4 regions of the Heyndrickxia sp. MSNUG genome follow, and region 4 is predicted to be linked to each of the others. Evidence: predicted binding sites of a transcription regulator. Region 4 holds the regulator's gene; each other region holds the start of a gene.
What was found. The regulator Rex, encoded in region 4, represses fermentation and respiration genes when NADH is low (regulators of the CRP and FNR family bind a similar motif). The targets are predictions, from matches to a motif close to TTGTGAAATATTTCACAA.

Region 1 (4,304 bases), 2.2 Mb from region 4:
TTTGTTTCTTCGACTGCCATTTTTGCTAATTGCATATGTTGATCCAGTCCTGCCAGCGCCATTTCCTTTACGATGGTATCGATGCTTTCCTGATTAAGCTCACGCATTTCTCCTAGAGCTTTAAGCCCTTTTTCCACCAGGCTATCGACCATTTCAATCGCTGGCTGCTGTTCCTTTATCACTTTTTCTGTTGTCGACATATTTAAAACCTCCATATAATTTTGTTCTAAATTACTTTTCTCGGATTCGTTTATTGGTGTGTTGTATGTAGCCATTGATGATAAGATGGTTTTTTATTAGTTAATTTGTGAAGTATTTCACAAAAGTTTTCAAAAAAATATTTCACTCACAAACTGGATTTCTCGGAATTTTTTCAAAGGATAAATCCGTGATGTATCTTGAACCTCTTTTCACGATGATGACAAAGTTAACTGTCCAGATGTATGCCGGAATGTTATCATTTTCTGTGAACATCATCGCTTCAAACTCATCACCCGCTAATTCTTCAAAAACCTCCAGCGTATAAGTTTCAGTATCAGTTGAGAAAGGCTTAAATTCGCAATAAATCATTTACACTCACTCCTTTTTCCTTTTCTAATTAAAGAATATCACATGGTAAGAATAATAGTTTGTGAAAAATTGAACAAACTTTGAACTTTAATCATTTTAACCGAATACATGTTTTATAGGTAAAGGTGATTTTTTTAATACCTTAAAATTAAAGCGCTTTCATTTTAATTAATATTTTAATATAATAATTATATCCTGTATTCTATTAAGAAGGATTATTCCCCTTATTTAAAATTAAAAGAGTATGTACTTTCCTTATTCACTTCCTATTTTATAGGGACTGATAAAAAATTTAAACCCGATCATATTATAGGAGGTTTTCTGATTATTTTTATATGCTGGACATGATTCGGAAATTCTCCATTTCAATCTCATAATACTCTCTAAAATTGAAGCTTCTTATTCACCTTGTCCAATCTTATATAAATTAGACAGTTGATTTCAGCTCCAGATACTCGCTTTGTGCGAGTTCTCATCTTGGTCCGCTAATTCCTCATGACTTTGAATAGCTTCCACTAACCTTCCCCTCCCACGATGGAAATGCGTTAGAATTTTCTGAGGAGTCGATTGCCCTCACCTCCAATCAACAGTAAATTAACCTAGTTATTTATTAAATAAGAATTCTATATACATCCCGTTATTAGCTAAACACTATGAATCTTATTTTCATATTATCACCATAGATGCACTCACAAATAAACCTTAGTCCATTGGTCGGAATAACCATTGAAAAACTTATTATACTCTGTATAATTCATAGTAACTTTATAGGAATTGAAGAAATAATAAGGAGTGAATGGTTTGAGAGTTTATTTACATCGTTTGTCAAAGAAAAATGTCCGAGATGCTGCAGCATATTGGTAACGAAGGTCAGTGTCGATTCCAAATCGATCACAATTAAAATGTGTCCAAAAAAACTTTATCAAAAGGAATTTCATCCGGCTCTGGAAACTTATATTGAAAGTAATAAGATATCTTAAAATAGTATCCCCCGCTTGAACTCAGGGCCTCTTTAATAGAAACCCTGAGTTTTTGGCGTCAATCCCCTTCACAAACATTTCACAGGAATACCATTTTATGTTTTCATATTTTGTTCACAATTACCTTGTAAGGTGTACAAATTTCTATGTTAGAATCATTGTTATAAGTACACCGCTGTGATTTTTATCACACCTTTTGCCACTACTTACCGGCTATTTTAGTGGTAGTTTCGAAACCTTTGTGAACGAATGAGCAAAAGTATGTGATATAATGAACAAGGTTTTTATCTGAAAGGAGCTGCAGTCAGTGATGAAGAAATCAAAACTTCTATTGCTCTCACTCACCTCAATGATCGCCGTATTGTTATTGAGCGGCTGTGAGAATAATATGGTCGTGTTCAATCCAGAAGGACCGATCGCAAGGCAAATTCTCGATTTAATAAACTTTTCAATTGCATTGATGCTATTAGTTACGGTTGTCGTATTCGGCCTCTTCGCGTTCATTGTATGGAAATACCGAGAACGCAAGGATAATATGGGATATGAGCCGCCAGAAGAACATGGCAGCACTGTATTGGAAATCATATGGACTGTTATCCCGATCCTGATTATCGTCGCTTTAACCATTCCGACGGTAAAAACGATATATGCAATAGATGAAGTACCTAAAGGCTATGAAGACAAAGAACCTCTTGTCATTAAAGTGACTTCAGCTGACTGGAAATGGATTTTCAGTTATCCTGAGCAAGGAATTGAAACGGTTAACTACGTTAATATCCCTGAAGACCGTCCTGTTGATTTCAAGCTGACCTCAGCTGGAACGATGCAAAGCTTCTGGGTCCCTGCTCTTGGCGGCCAGAAATATACGATGGCACATGCTGAAACACAGCTTTATCTTGTAGCTGACAACCCTGGCTCATATGTTGGCCGTAATACGAACTTCAATGGTAAGGGATATGCTGGCATGGAGTTTGAAGTCTTGTCACAAACACAAGAAGAGTTTGATAAATGGGTTAAAGAAGTAAAAGAAACTGCTCCAAAGATGACACTGCCAGAGTATGAAAAAATGCTTGAGCCTTCTCACTTTGGACGGAAGACATTCTCAAACACTCACTTAGAATGGGTCGACCATTCTGACCATAATTCAAAGAATTACACAAATCCAGAAATGTATTATCCAGGACATGGCTGGCCAGGTAAGATCTTTGAAGATGAAAATAACTACAAAAACAAAAACGGCAAGAATGAGCAAACAAATCATGAAAACCATGAAAATATGAATCATAAAGAATCTGAAACTACTGACGAGCACGGGGGTGAGCATAGTGGGCATTAAATGGGATGAATTTTTTGTAACAGGCGATCCATTGATTTTCGCTTCACAAATCGGAATTGCCCTGACGATGGTTGGGATCATCGCTGCACTTACCTATTTTAAAAAGTGGAATTGGCTTTGGACTAATTGGCTGACCACTGTTGATCACAAGAAAATCGGGATCATGTACATCCTGGTCGGAGTGGTCATGTTTTTCCGCGGTGGTATTGACGGCTTGATGATGAAAGGCCAGACAGCCGTTCCTGAAAATACATTTTTAAACGCGCAGCACTATAATGAAGTATTCACCACACACGGTGTCATCATGATTCTTTTCGTTGCGATGCCGCTATTGATTGGACTTATGAACTTTGTGGTTCCGCTGCAAATCGGGGCCCGTGACGTTGCTTTTCCACAGTTGAACGCCCTTAGCTTCTGGCTTACAGTAGCCGGTGCGGCGCTCTTCAATATTTCGTTCATCATTGGTGGTTCACCGGATGCCGGCTGGACTTCCTACTTCCCTCTGGCAGGCAAGGAATTTAGTCCTGGCATCGGGAACAACTTTTACGCAGTAGCCTTGCAAATTGCAGGTGCTGGTACATTGATGACTGGTATTAACTTCGTTGTCACAGTGTTAAAAATGAGAACAAAAGGCATGACATTGATGAGGATGCCGATGTTCAGTTGGACATCTTTCATCACATCAATCATTATTGTAGCGAGCTTCCCTATTTTTACAGTAGCTCTTGCTTTAATGACATTTGACCGCACATTCGGTACCCATTTCTTCACTATATCTGGTGGCGGTATGGATATGCTTTGGGCCAACCTATTTTGGCTTTGGGGACATCCAGAAGTTTATATCGTTGTTCTGCCTGCATTCGGTATGCTGTCAGATATCATTTCAACTTTTTCTAGAAAAACGCTTTACGGTTATAAATCAATGGTCATTTCCATTATCATGATCTCGGTTTTAAGTATGCTTGTATGGGTTCACCACTTCTTTACAATGGGCAACAGTGCTGGTGTAAACTCATTCTTCTCGATTACAACAATGGCAATCGCCATCCCTACTGGGGTTAAAGTATTTAACTGGCTATTCACAATGAGAAAAGGCCGAATTAAGTTTACGACTGCAATGCTCTGGTCACTTGCATTTGTACCGAACTTTGTCATCGGTGGTGTAACTGGTGTCATGCTTGCTATGGCAGCAGCTGACTATCAGTATCACAACACATTATTCCTAGTGGCCCACTTCCACTATGTATTAATACCAGGTGTAGTGTTCCCTATTTTTGCTGGCCTTTACTTCTGGTGGCCGAAGATGTTCGGCTATATGCTGAACGAAAAAATTGGTAAATGGCATTTCTGGCTATTTGTAATCGGCTTTAATGTCACATTCATGCCAATGTTCTTCCTTGGCCTAGACGGTGCGGTAC
Region 2 (4,304 bases), 1.1 Mb from region 4:
CGTAATGTTTAGGCCTTTTAAATAAAGCTGTTGATTTTCGTTCCAGGCGCTTCGCTTTCCGCGGGGCTGGCGCTGAGCCTCCTCGTCGCTTCACTCCTGCGGGGTCTCACCTGACCAGCTAAGCCCGCAGGAGTCTTCGCGACTTCCACTACAATCAACAGGTTTCATACAACAACATTGAACTTTAATAGAACCAATGTTAAAAAACTTTTTTCACAATGTTTTGTAGTAAGTACACTTAGATGATTAATGGCACTTATTTTTAGGACTTTTAAGTTCCTGTTAAGTAAAATACAAGCTACACGAAAGAGCCAAGATAAGTTTTAACCTGCAATAGGAGCTGATTATATATGTTAGAGAAAAGAAACCCTATTCCAATTGGAGAGGCTGTAAAGAGAGTAATGGAGCATAAGAAAAATGGCTCTACTGAGTACGTTTCGATTAATGAAAGCTACGGTCGCTATCTGTCTGAGGATCTAAAAGCAACAAGTGACGTTCCGCATTTTGACAGGGCACCGTATGATGGATATGCTATACGTTCGATTGACACACAGAATGCTTCTCAATCCCAGGCCGTTGAGTTTGAGGTCGTTGACCATATTGGAGCAGGCATGCTAACTGATAAAGAGCTTGGGCCCTTTCAGGCAGTGAGAATCATGACAGGAGCGCAAATGCCAGTTGGTGCTGATGCGGTTGTCATGTTTGAATTGACAAAAGAAGTCGAGCGAGACGGAAAAAAGTATATGGAAACAAAGCGCAAGCATAAGAAAGGTGATAATGTCTCCTACCGTGGCGAAGATGCAAAGGAGGGGGAAGTGCTTGTCAAAAAAGGCACTTTTATCAACCCAGGGATCCAGGCAATGCTAGCGACATTCGGATATGCAAAAGTGCCTGTGGCAAAAAAACCTGTGATAGGGCTTTATGCAACAGGAACCGAGCTTCTGGAGGTTGATGAACCTCTAGAGCCTGGAAAAATCCGAAATAGCAATTCCTATATGATCTCGGCTCAAATCCTGCGTGCAGGAGCAGAAGTGAAATACTTTGGACAGCTGCCTGATGATTTCGATACATGCTTCGAAGCGGTCAGTAAGGCAATTGAAGAAGTGGATTTATTCATCACCACTGGTGGTGTTTCTGTGGGAGATTATGATTATCTGCCTGAAATTTATGCCAAGATCGGTGCCGAGGTTCTTTTCAATAAAGTAGCGATGAGACCAGGAAGCGTTACAACAGTAGCTCAGATGGACGGAAAGCTGTTATTTGGACTATCTGGAAATCCATCTGCCTGTTATGTAGGCTTTGAACTGTTTGCGCGCCCAATTATCAGGACAATGCTATTTTCCCAGCTGCCGCATTTAAGAAAGGAATTAGCCATTCTTGACGCTAATTTCCCAAAAGCAAATCCGTTCACAAGGTTTGTCAGAAGCGCATTGACAATCCAGGATGGAAAGCTCGTTGTAACTCCGAGCGGTCTCGATAAGTCAAATATCATCATGAGTTTAGCAGGCGCGAACTCGCTGATGATCCTTCCTGGCGGCACAAGAGGCTTTGAGCAGGGGATGGAAGTTGATGTTCTTATGCTCGAAGATCACACAGGCAGTGAGTGGCCTTGGTAAAACCGATCATTTTCCAGATTGCAGGATATCAGGACAGCGGCAAGACGACATTAAGTCTAAAGCTGATAGAACATTTATCTGCATCCGGGCTGAAAATTGCTACTATCAAGCACCATGGTCACGGCGGTAAGCCAGAGGTGGATGAAACAAAGGATTCAGGGCGCCATATTGCAGCAGGTGCAACTGTCTCCCTCGTTGAAGGAGACGGCAGGATCCTTATCCAGGCAGAACAAAAACAGTGGTCTCTTTTGGAAGAAATCGAGATGCTTTCTTTCTTTAAACCTGAAGTGATTCTAATTGAAGGATACAAAAACGAGAAGTATCCAAAGGCAGTCATTCTAAGAGACAAGGGAGATCTCGAGCTTCTTGACATACTGCCTGGTATTAAAGTCATTTTTTATCGTGATGCAAGTATGGCAAGGCATCTCATAGACCAAGACATCCCATCATTTGATACGAGTGATGAATCTGGTTTTACCTGGCTAACCAATTATATTAAAGCCGATTTCACATAGATTATGAAATGTAACTTTATGTAACAGCGTAAAACATTCAATATGATACAGAGAGACTGAACCTTTTTGGTTCAGCTTTTTTTGTGTTCGCAGGAAAACAAGAAGAACATTTTTTTTGACAGTTCAATGACATTCGATAAATGGAAAAGTGATATGTGATAAGCTTCACTTATTTGATGTTGAAATTACTCTATATTTAAGTCAGGAAAGAACAAGGGAGTGTTGATTCATGAAGTTATTTATGCCAAAACAGCACGGAGCCTGGGCTATGTTGATCATCCCTTTCTGGCTGGGAGCAGCGGCAAGTGAAGTAATCTGGCAGCATGTCCCGTTTTTCATAGGCTGGGTATTATTATATTTAGCAACATATCCACTGTTATTGATGTTTAAAAAGAAGAAAATTCCCTTTTATCGCAAGTGGGTTCTTATTTATATGATTCCAGCCCTGGTGTTTTTGATGATTCCGTTATTTACAACGCCATCTATTGCTTATTTTGGATTTTCGATGATTCCATTCTTCATCCTCAATGCTTATTTTTCAGCAAAAAATAAAGATCGGGCACTAATGAATGACCTCAGTGCAATTATTGTCTTTTCGATAGCTGGGCTGGCCAGCAGTTATCTGCCTGGCGCTGTGATTAACGAAAAAGCAGTCCTTGTATTTGCAGCTTCCATTTTATTTTTTACAGGCAGTACACTATATGTAAAAACGATGATTCGTGAAAAGAAGAATCATAGCTTTAAATGGATATCATGGACCTATCATCTCCTTGTACCTGCTTTATGGCTGGCTGCAGGAGAGGAGGCTGTTGCAGTGGCAGCAGTCCCAAGCTTAATTAGGGCGATTGTATTATTTGGAAAACCAGTATCCGTTACGAAAGTAGGTATTTATGAAATAATAAATGCTGGATTGTTTTTCACTATCATGATGTTTTCATTTTAAATAGAAAAGCAGAAGCTGCCTGGAAATGCTGGCAGCTTCTGCTTTTTTGCTTTGGCTCTGTTAAACTTGTCTGTTGATTTCCGCTCCAGGCACTCGCTTTCCGCGGGGCGTCAGGTGAGCCTCCTCGCCGCTTCGCTCCTGCGGGGTCTCACCTTGGCCGCTAATCCCGCAGGAGTCGAGTGCCCTCCGCTCCAATCAACAGGTGTTAAAATCAGCAATGTCTTTTAAAATAGCCTTGCCTAAAAATATCAATAAAAACTATACATAAATAACATCATTATTCAATATTACAAACTTCAACAGGGCAGCTTTCACAGTCTATTTCTCTTTTGAGCCGATTCAATGCATGAACAGTGATGTAGCCCTTATCAATGGAAATGCTATTATTTCTTCTTAACTCGCTCAGCAGTCGGTTGACTACCTCCCGGGATGTGCCGCAAAAATTGGCGAGCTCCTGGTTTGTCAAGGAAACATCGATTTTTATTCCTTCGTCCGTCACCACACCATAGCTGTTTGCCATCCGTATTAATGTCGAATATAAAGCACCTTTCTTTCCATGCAGAACAAGGTCCCGAAACCTTGTTTGTGATTTTCGGTGCTGTAATGAAAGCCATTTTACCAATTCCAGCGCGAGCGCATTATCCTTCGCAATTTCATTCTCCAGATTATCCTTCTGGATTACTGCGACAGTTCCACTCTCGGAGGCTTTCGCAGTAAGTAAATGGCTTGATGCAGGGCTGAACAATGATAGCTCTCCAACCAATTCACCGGCTGAGCACATTCTGATTGTCAGTTCACGACCGTCAGCAACCATCTTGCTGATCTGGAATTTGCCGCTTTGAATAATATACAGCTCACTTGCGTTATTTCCTTCCTCAAAAAGAAATGAGCCTTTTTCAATTTTTTTGATCCTGTGAACCTTTTCGAATACTTTATTCAGCTTTGGTGACATGATTGTTGCAGCCTGCATGTTAATACCACCTCATGTACGGCAGGTCATTTATACTCCTGTCCGTATAAATAATTAATATAATTATATTGTAAAGCATATTAAGCCAGCAATAAAATTGCGAATTGTTCACATATTGTTAATAAATTTGTTGCGTTTTGAAAAGTGAATTCTTATAATAAAAAGAACATAATTAATATTTATAAATATTTTTGGTTATTTATACATTACTGGAAGGAGGAGAAAAGTGAAAGCAGCTATCATCGGTACAACAGGATATG
Region 3 (4,304 bases), 470 kb from region 4:
AATTTTGAATTGATTGGTTCAGAGGCTGTCCGCGGCATTTTGGATAAGAATGGGGAGCGGCTGACGGGCAGGGGTGTAAAAATAGGCGTGATTGATACGGGGATTGATTATGATCATCCAGATCTTAAAAGGAATTATGCCGGGGGGCATGACCTGGTAGATGGGGATGAGGATCCGATGGAAACGAAAGGCATTGGGATGAAAAGCACCCTGCACGGTACGCATGTAGCCGGGATTATTGCGGCGAATGGAAGAATGAGAGGGATGGCGCCGGAAGCTAAAATCATTGCCTATAGAGCGCTCGGACCTGGAGGGAGCGGTACAACGGAACAGGTCATCGCTGCAATCGATCAGGCGATTGAAGATAAGGTGGACGTTCTCAACCTTTCTCTTGGCAATGATGTGAATGGTCCAGACCTGCCCATCAGCCTTGCGCTCAATAAGGCTGTAGATAGCGGGATTACGGCAGTAACCTCATCTGGAAACTCGGGTCCGAACCGATGGACGGTTGGATCACCTGGAACAGCATCCAAAGCCATTAGTGTTGGAGCTTCAACACCGCCTATGAAAGTCCCATATGCCAGGGGATCTGTTTCAGCTGAGAAAATCCGGCTTGAGCCTTTGCAGGGGTCGGAACAATGGAATAACACTAAAAGTGAGAAACTTGTATTTGCTGGCATTGGCAGAAAAAATGAGATGAATGATGTGAAAGACAAGCTTGTGATCGTAGAACGAGGGCAGCTTACTTTTACAGAAAAAGCGAAGAATGCCCTCAACGCAGGAGCTGTCGGAGTCATTATTTACAACAATTCAAAAGGAACATTCTTTGGGAACCTGGAAGAAAGTCTGCCAATCCCAGTGGCAGCAATCAGCAAACAAGAAGGAGAATCCCTGAAAAAACAGCTTGCAAATGGCCAGGCTCTACTGAGGATAGAATTAATAGAAGAAAGAGATATTCTTGCAGACTTCAGCTCGCGGGGACCGGTTACGTCAACTTGGGAAATCAAGCCGGATATTGTTGCTCCTGGAGTGGCCATAAACAGTACCATTCCAGGGGGGTATTTATCTCTGCAGGGCACGAGCATGGCGGCACCGCATGTCGCGGGTGCAGCTGCATTGATCAAACAGGCGCACCCGGAATGGGGACCATACGAAATCAAGGCGGCAATCATGAACACGGCCAAGCAGATTGTGAATCGGGATGGAAAAATATATCGAACATATGAACAAGGAGCCGGCCGTATCCAGACAGAAGCAGCGATCAAAACCGAAACCCTCGTCAAGCCGGGATCGCTGCAATTCGGAAAGTTCCAGCTGGCAGATGATATGCACCGGCACAGTGCAAGGCTTGAAGTCAAGAATACAAGCACTCACCAGAAGCACTATTCTTTTTCGAGGCCGAAATTGGAAACAGGGATTGAGTGGGAGCTGCCATTTTCCTTTACCGTTGAGCCAAATGAAACGAAGATAGTGGAAATCGCCATGATTGCCAGTCCGGAGTTGTTAAAACAGAAAATTCATGACGGCAGCCTTGTTCTTGATGATGGAAAAAATAAAATCAGAATTCCTTATTTGTATGTCCTTGAGGAACCGGATTATCCAAGAGTCATGGGCTTTGATTTTGCACCTGCTGACAATGCTGGCGCATATAGATATGAAGTCTATTTGCCTGGAGGAGCTGAAGAGTTTGGTATCGCGCTTTTTGATCCGGATCAGTATCGCTTCATAGGGTTCCTTGATTGGGGAAGGAAAATCAAAAAAGGGATGAGGGAAAAAGAAATACGTTTCGAAGACCTTCCAGAAGAAGGAGTATACTTAGCCAAGGTTTTTGCTAAAAAGGCCGGACGGGAAAGCACGATTGAAACCGTTATCTCAGTCAAGAAAAATGAAAATGAAAACAAAGCCGGAAGGAATTAAAATCCTTGCCGGCTTTATTTTGGAAAACTATTGTGATTGCTATTTTCAGATAGGGTAAAGGGTATAAAACGCACGTGAAAACTTTGTGAATTTTTTCACTCCAATGGATTGACTTTGATTGGAGCCTATTGTATGCTTATCTAGGTGTAAATGATAGGGTTTTCAAAAATATTTCGACAATATTTTTAAATGTTTTGCTAGAATAAATCCTTACATAGACATTCGGACTGTTCAATCCCTAAAACGAGGATGTGATTGAATGCGTCAAAACAAGCGTCATCCATTGCAAGCAATGGCTCTAACGTCCGCGATCCTTTCTCAATTAGTCGGATCTATACTGATTGGCATTTTCTCAGGAAGATGGCTCGATCACAAAGTAGGAACCGAACCACTTTTTCTCATTCTCGGTCTACTCATGGGATTGGCTGCTGGCGTGTACGCCATGCTCCGTTTGATCCAACACTTTTTTTCAGGAGACTAATCTTTAATGTCAGAAATAAACCAAATGTTTCATCGGCAACGTCGGTATATGTACGTACTTTTAGCTGTTTATGTTCTTGGCTGGGGATTTACCTCCTATAAATCAATCTTTGCAGGACTAGCTCTTGGAACTGCATTCAGTTTCATGATCTTATTGCTTTTGGCAAAAAGAGCGCAAAGCTTTGATAAAGCTGTGTCTCAAGGGAAAAAGGTCCGTTCGCTCGGCTCTGTCTCTCGATTGGCTACAGCGGCAATCGCAGCAATGATTGCATTGGAATATGAAGATCAATTTCATATGGCAAGTGTGGTAGTGGGACTAATGACAACCTATGTTGTTATTATCATAGATTATTTTATTCAAAGTTTTCTACAACATAAATAGCGGGGGAAGAGAGGTGAATACTGTTGCATCATGAAGCTCCATTAGTTCATTTTTTGGGACTTACTTTTAACTTAGCTAATGTCTTAATGATTACAATAGCAAGTGTTATTGTTTTTCTGATTGCTGTTCTTTCTACACGTCGTATTGCAATGAAGCCTACTGGAATGCAGAACTTCTTTGAATGGGTTATGGATTTCGTAAAGGGCATCATCAACAGCACGATGGATTGGAAGGATGGTGGAAGATTCCACATACTTGGACTGACTCTGTTAATGTACATTTTCGTGTCCAATATGCTTGGTCTGCCATTCGCAATCGTGATTGACGAAACATTATGGTGGAAATCACCAACTGCGGACCCAATCATTACTTTAACTTTAGCCGTAATGGTGGTTGCACTTTCCCATTATTATGGAATCAGGTTAAAGGGCGGAAGAGAATATGCAAAGGGCTTTTTCAGTCCGATGAAATTCTTGTTCCCACTTAAGATTATTGAAGAGTTTGCAAACACGCTAACACTTGGTTTGCGTCTCTACGGTAACATTTATGCTGGTGAATTACTACTATCTTTGCTTGCAGGCGGTTTGGCTGCATCCGGGATTGTTGGTACTATCGCAGCGATTCCTTTAACACTGGTTTGGCAAGGATTCTCCATCTTTGTTGGTACGATCCAAGCCTATATTTTCACCATGTTAACAATGGTTTATCTGTCCCATAAAGTGGGTCACGACCATTAAAATAACTCTGTTCATATGAACAACAATTTTTTTAAAAAAATTTTTCTATACAATTTAAGGAGGAACACAAATAATGAATCTTATCGCAGCAGCAATCGCAATCGGTCTAGCAGCAGTAGGCGCTGGTATCGGTAACGGACTAATCGTAGGTCGTACAGTTGAAGGTATCGCTCGTCAGCCAGAAGCACGTGGTTTACTTCAAACTACAATGTTCATCGGGGTTGCGTTAGTAGAAGCATTGCCAATCATCGGTGTAGTTATTGCATTCATGGTTTTAGGCCGTTAATCTCACGTAAATTATTCAAATGGCGAAGACGATTCTATTTGATGCTTCGCCATTCTTATGTACCCATAATGATTGAAAAATAATCAAATCGATATATTTCATCCTTTTATATTGAAGCAAAGGTTCCTTTCGCTCAATCAAAAAAGGGAAAGACTCTTGAAGGGAGTGAATCGAGGGTGTTAACAAGCCAATTTGTACTCGGTGCTGCAGAAACAGCACACGAAGGTATTAACGGTGGAGACATCGTATTCCAGCTAATTATGTTTCTTATTTTGCTAGCATTGCTTAAAAAATACGCTTGGGGTCCGTTAATGGGCATCATGAAACAGCGTGAAGAGCATATCGCAGGCGAAATTAACGCTGCTGAACAAGCTCGTCAAGAAACAAGCAAGCTACTAGCAGAACAACGTGAATTATTAAAGCAATCTCGTAATGAGGCTCAAGAATTGATTGAGAACGCGAAAAAGCAAGGCGATATTCAACGCGAAGAAATCATCGTGGC
Region 4 (4,304 bases):
TAGAAGTGTCGACAGCACTGCTTGAAGCTTTTGAAGACTGTTCTGCGAGTGCTTTCAGTTCTTCCTGTTCGAGCTTTTTCTCGAGGTAATAATCATAATCACCCAGGAACTCGGTTGCGCCATCGCGGTCGAGCTCAATGACCTTTGTGGCGATTCTGTTGATAAAATAACGGTCGTGCGAAACGAACAGGATTGTGCCCGGGTAATCGATCAGTGCATTTTCCAGCACTTCCTTGCTGTCCAAGTCCAAGTGGTTCGTGGGCTCGTCAAGAATCAGGAAGTTGGATTTTTGCATCATCATCTTGGCGAGTGCCAGACGTGCTTTTTCACCGCCGCTGAGCGTTGAAACGATTTTTGATACATCGTCGCCTGAGAAGAGGAAATTGCCGAGAACCGTGCGAATTTCTTTTTCCGGCTTAAGTGGATATTCGTCCCAAAGCTCGTTTAGTACCTTTTTATTTGAGCTTAGCTCAGCTTGTTCCTGATCATAATAACCGATCGATACGTTTGAACCATAGTGGATGCTGCCAGTGATTGAAGGTAGCTTTTCAACGATTGTCTTCAGCAAGGTTGATTTGCCGACACCATTTGGTCCAACTAAGGCAGTGCTATCACCGCGAGATAGATTGAATGAGATATTTTCCGAAACGACGTCATCGCTATATCCTACAGCGAGTGTATCAGCCTTTAGGACATCATTTCCGCTTTGGCGTTCAATCTGAAAACTGAAGGAAGCGGATTTTTCATCGCCAAGCGGCTTGTCCATCCGGTCAATCTTTTCAAGCTGTTTCCTGCGGCTTTGAGCTCTTTTAGTAGTGGAAGCGCGCGCCAGGTTTCGCTGGATGAAGTCCTGGAGCTTTGAAATCTCATCCTGCTGCTTTTCAAAAAGCTTCATATCCCGTTCATAGTTTTCAGCTTTTTGATTTAAGTAAGAGCTGTAGTTCCCCGGGAATTTTGCCAGCTGATGGCGGGAAATTTCATATACCTGATTAACGACTTTATCAAGGAAGTAACGATCATGGGAAACAATAAGGATTGCGCCATCATAACCCTGAAGGTATTTTTCCAGCCAAGAAAGAGTGTCGATATCAAGGTGGTTTGTCGGTTCATCCAGAATTAAAATATCCGGGCGGGTCAAAAGGAGCTTAGCTAGAGCAAGCCTTGTTTTTTGGCCTCCGCTTAATGTGGATATTTTTGTAGAGTAATCAAAGGAATGGAAGTTCAGGCCATGGAGCACGGAGCGGATGTCGGCTTCATATTGATAACCGCCTTGCTCCTTGAACTGGACCTGCAAAAGATCATATTCTTTGAGAACTCTGTCATATTCAGTCTGGTTTGTCAGTATGTCAGGGTCCGACATTTTTTCCTCAAGCCGGCGCAGGTCTTTTTCCATGGAATGCAGATGGTTAAAAACGCCAAGCATTTCTTCCCAGATGCTTTTTTCGGATTCGAGACCGGTATTCTGTGCCAGGTATCCGATCGTCGTCCCTTTAGGGCGGATGATTTCGCCGCTGTCATGCGCCTCGTGCCCGGCGATAATCTTCAGCAGGGTCGATTTCCCTGCTCCGTTGCGGCCAACTAAAGCAACACGGTCATGGGTCTGTATTTCAAACTTTATATTCGATAAAATAAGATCAGCAGCGAAATATTTTGTCAGCTGATTAACTTGTAATAAGATCATTATTATTCACCTCTATTGCCTTAGAGATAGTGTAACCCATTCACATAAGCTCGGCAATATATGAAACCCACCAAAGACAAGGAATGACAAGGAATTTGTGAACTCAGCAACAAAGTTCACACACAACTTTGTGAAAATAGTGTATCATTTGGTTGAAGGGAGCATGAACATGGCAGAATTTACTCATTTTAACGAAGAAGGCAGAGCAAAAATGGTGGACGTCAGCGATAAATCTGAGACGGTCCGCACGGCAATCGCCCATTCAAGTATAATTGTGAATGAAGATATATATATAAGAATCACAGAAAATAAGATGAAAAAAGGGGATGTGCTGGCTGTTGCACAGGTAGCGGGCATCATGGCGGCCAAGAAGACGTCGGAAATCATTCCAATGTGTCATCCACTTCCATTAACAGGCATTGACCTTAGCTTCGAATGGGAGCAAAATGGAAATGACTATATTTTAAATATTACCGCATCTGTAAAAACAAAAGGGAATACAGGGGTGGAAATGGAAGCGTTAACAGCAGCTTCAGCATGTGCGCTGACTGTTTATGATATGTGCAAGGCCGTTGACAAAGGCATGGTGATCGGCAAGACGTATTTAGTCGAAAAAACCGGCGGGAAAAATGGCGATTTTAAGAGAGATGAGAAGCTTAAATAGAAATTTTGATTGGGTGGAGGATGGAGAATGATGAACGAACCTATGAAAATACCGCAGGCAACCGCAAAACGCTTGCCGCTTTATTACCGTTTCTTATTGAACTTACATTCTTCAGGTAAACAAAGAGTTTCATCTGCAGAGTTAAGTGAAGCGGTAAAAGTGGATTCAGCGACAATCAGAAGGGATTTTTCTTATTTTGGAGCCTTAGGTAAAAAGGGGTACGGCTACAATGTGAATTATCTCCTGACATTTTTCCGAAAGACACTTGATCAGGACGAGCTTACAAAAGTGGCACTGATCGGGGTCGGAAATCTTGGAACAGCATTTTTGAATTATAATTTCTCAAAAAATAATAATACGAAAATCGAAATTGCCTTTGATGTAGATGAGGCAAAAGTAGGCACCGTTATGGGTGACGTGCCTGTGTATCACATGGATGAGCTGGACAAAAAAGTTGTCGAGGAAGGGATTCAGGTGGCCATTCTTACCGTGCCGTCTGCGGTAGCCCAGCCTATTACAGACCGATTAGTCCAGGCGAATATCAAGGGAATCCTGAATTTTACGCCTGCACGATTGAATGTACCGGACTCCATCAGGATTCACCATATTGACCTGTCTGTAGAACTGCAATCATTGATTTATTTCCTAAAGCATTATCCGACCAATACAGACACAGAAGAATGATATGAAAAATAGCCTCTTCGGATGAAGAGGCTATTTTTTCTGGATTTGTTTAAGTTTGAGATGGAGCAGGATCATCCGGATGCCGGAACCGAAGTCGAAGGTCGCGAGCATGACGAGGAGATAAGTGAAAAATCCCCATCCGGTTTCGCTGACATTCTGGATGGCGAAGTAGGTGAACAAGCTGCCTAGCAAGATGTAGACAATGCCTGAAAATAAAGGCGATTGCTTCATAACTTAAAGTCCCCCAATAAAGCTTTGGATTTTTTCTGCTTCTCTTATCATTCTCTCGATATCTTCCCTGAATACGGATTGAAGCAGGACAACGAACGTATTCATTGTGACATGGGCGATGATCGGAACGATGATTCGCTTTGTTTTTACATAAAGGAATGCAAAGGTAAAGCCCATGGCCGAATAAAGGATGACATGCTCGGGCTCCATATGAGCAAGCGCGAAAATCACTGAACTGATCAATGCAGCAAAAAAGAAGTTCATTTTCTTATAAAGGCTTCCGAAGATGATTTTACGGAAGACGATTTCTTCCAAAATCGGCCCGATGATCGAGCTGACGAGAATCACAACCGGGAAGTTCTCAATGAGGTTGATGATCTCTTGAGTATTTTCTGAGCCCATTTCGATTCCGAGCAGCCTTTCAATGCTTGCTGCAAAGGATTGAGCCATCAATGCCAGAAATACACCGGCAACGGCCCATGCAGCCGAGCTTGCTGGCGATGCCATTCCGCGCAAATCTGCCTGCATCTTTGATTCTTTCCGTAAAATAAGCAAAACGATGATCAGTGTCAGTGTAAAGCTAATGACTAGCCAGTAAGGAATCGATAGGGTTTCCATTTCCTTAAGACTCTTGCCCATCCCAGCTCCCACAAAGGCAACGAGCGGAATTCCGACCAGGCTTGAAAGCTGCATGACAATATAGGCGATGATAATGTACCAGTATTCTTTTTTCAATATGAAAACTCCTTTTAGGCCGTTTCGTAAACATAATGACTTTATATACGTTTTATTATGATAAAAGTTCCATAATGCTATCTCTCCATTTTACTAGTAAGCAGCTTGAAAGTTCAAATTGTAGGATGCTTGCTAAAAAAATGGTTAGATTTCCGCAGAAGCCGCATACTCTTTAAGGTGGCTTTTTTTTAAACAAGCTTAAATTAAAATTCGGAGAAAATTGTCGTCGAATATTGTGGAACGGGAACGAAAAATAGTCCTTGCTGTCACTGGATTCCTGCCCAGGGACCTAATATAAATTTTATAAAA

Region 1: qoxA (cytochrome aa3 quinol oxidase subunit II) is a predicted target of Rex. The motif match lies at 1,812-1,829, and genes of this name have one in related genera.
Region 2: AABM38_RS06705 (YwiC-like family protein) is a predicted target of Rex. The motif match lies at 2,285-2,302, and genes of this name have one in related genera.
Region 3: AABM38_RS23070 (AtpZ/AtpI family protein) is a predicted target of Rex. The motif match lies at 2,001-2,018, and genes of this name have one in related genera.

The regions. Positions count from the first base shown of each region.
Region 1 is NZ_CP150978.1:2,406,158-2,410,461, reverse strand. It holds gene adhE (bifunctional acetaldehyde-CoA/alcohol dehydrogenase) at 1-200, opposite strand, end outside; gene AABM38_RS12005 (hypothetical protein) at 343-570, opposite strand; gene qoxA (cytochrome aa3 quinol oxidase subunit II) at 1,861-2,886, shown strand; gene qoxB (cytochrome aa3 quinol oxidase subunit I) at 2,876-4,304, shown strand, end outside.
Region 2 is NZ_CP150978.1:1,363,756-1,368,059, forward strand. It holds gene glp (gephyrin-like molybdotransferase Glp) at 351-1,616, shown strand; gene mobB (molybdopterin-guanine dinucleotide biosynthesis protein B) at 1,604-2,131, shown strand; gene AABM38_RS06705 (YwiC-like family protein) at 2,361-3,074, shown strand; gene AABM38_RS06710 (Crp/Fnr family transcriptional regulator) at 3,352-4,044, opposite strand; gene argC (N-acetyl-gamma-glutamyl-phosphate reductase) at 4,271-4,304, shown strand, end outside.
Region 3 is NZ_CP150978.1:4,620,402-4,624,705, reverse strand. It holds gene AABM38_RS23075 (S8 family serine peptidase) at 1-1,917, shown strand, start outside; gene AABM38_RS23070 (AtpZ/AtpI family protein) at 2,177-2,398, shown strand; gene AABM38_RS23065 (ATP synthase subunit I) at 2,405-2,779, shown strand; gene atpB (F0F1 ATP synthase subunit A) at 2,803-3,516, shown strand; gene atpE (F0F1 ATP synthase subunit C) at 3,590-3,802, shown strand; gene atpF (F0F1 ATP synthase subunit B) at 3,979-4,304, shown strand, end outside.
Region 4 is NZ_CP150978.1:246,285-250,588, forward strand. It holds gene AABM38_RS01395 (ABC-F family ATP-binding cassette domain-containing protein) at 1-1,681, opposite strand, end outside; gene moaC (cyclic pyranopterin monophosphate synthase MoaC) at 1,851-2,345, shown strand; gene AABM38_RS01405 (redox-sensing transcriptional repressor Rex) at 2,373-3,029, shown strand; gene AABM38_RS01410 (YdiK family protein) at 3,060-3,260, opposite strand; gene AABM38_RS01415 (lysostaphin resistance A-like protein) at 3,264-3,995, opposite strand.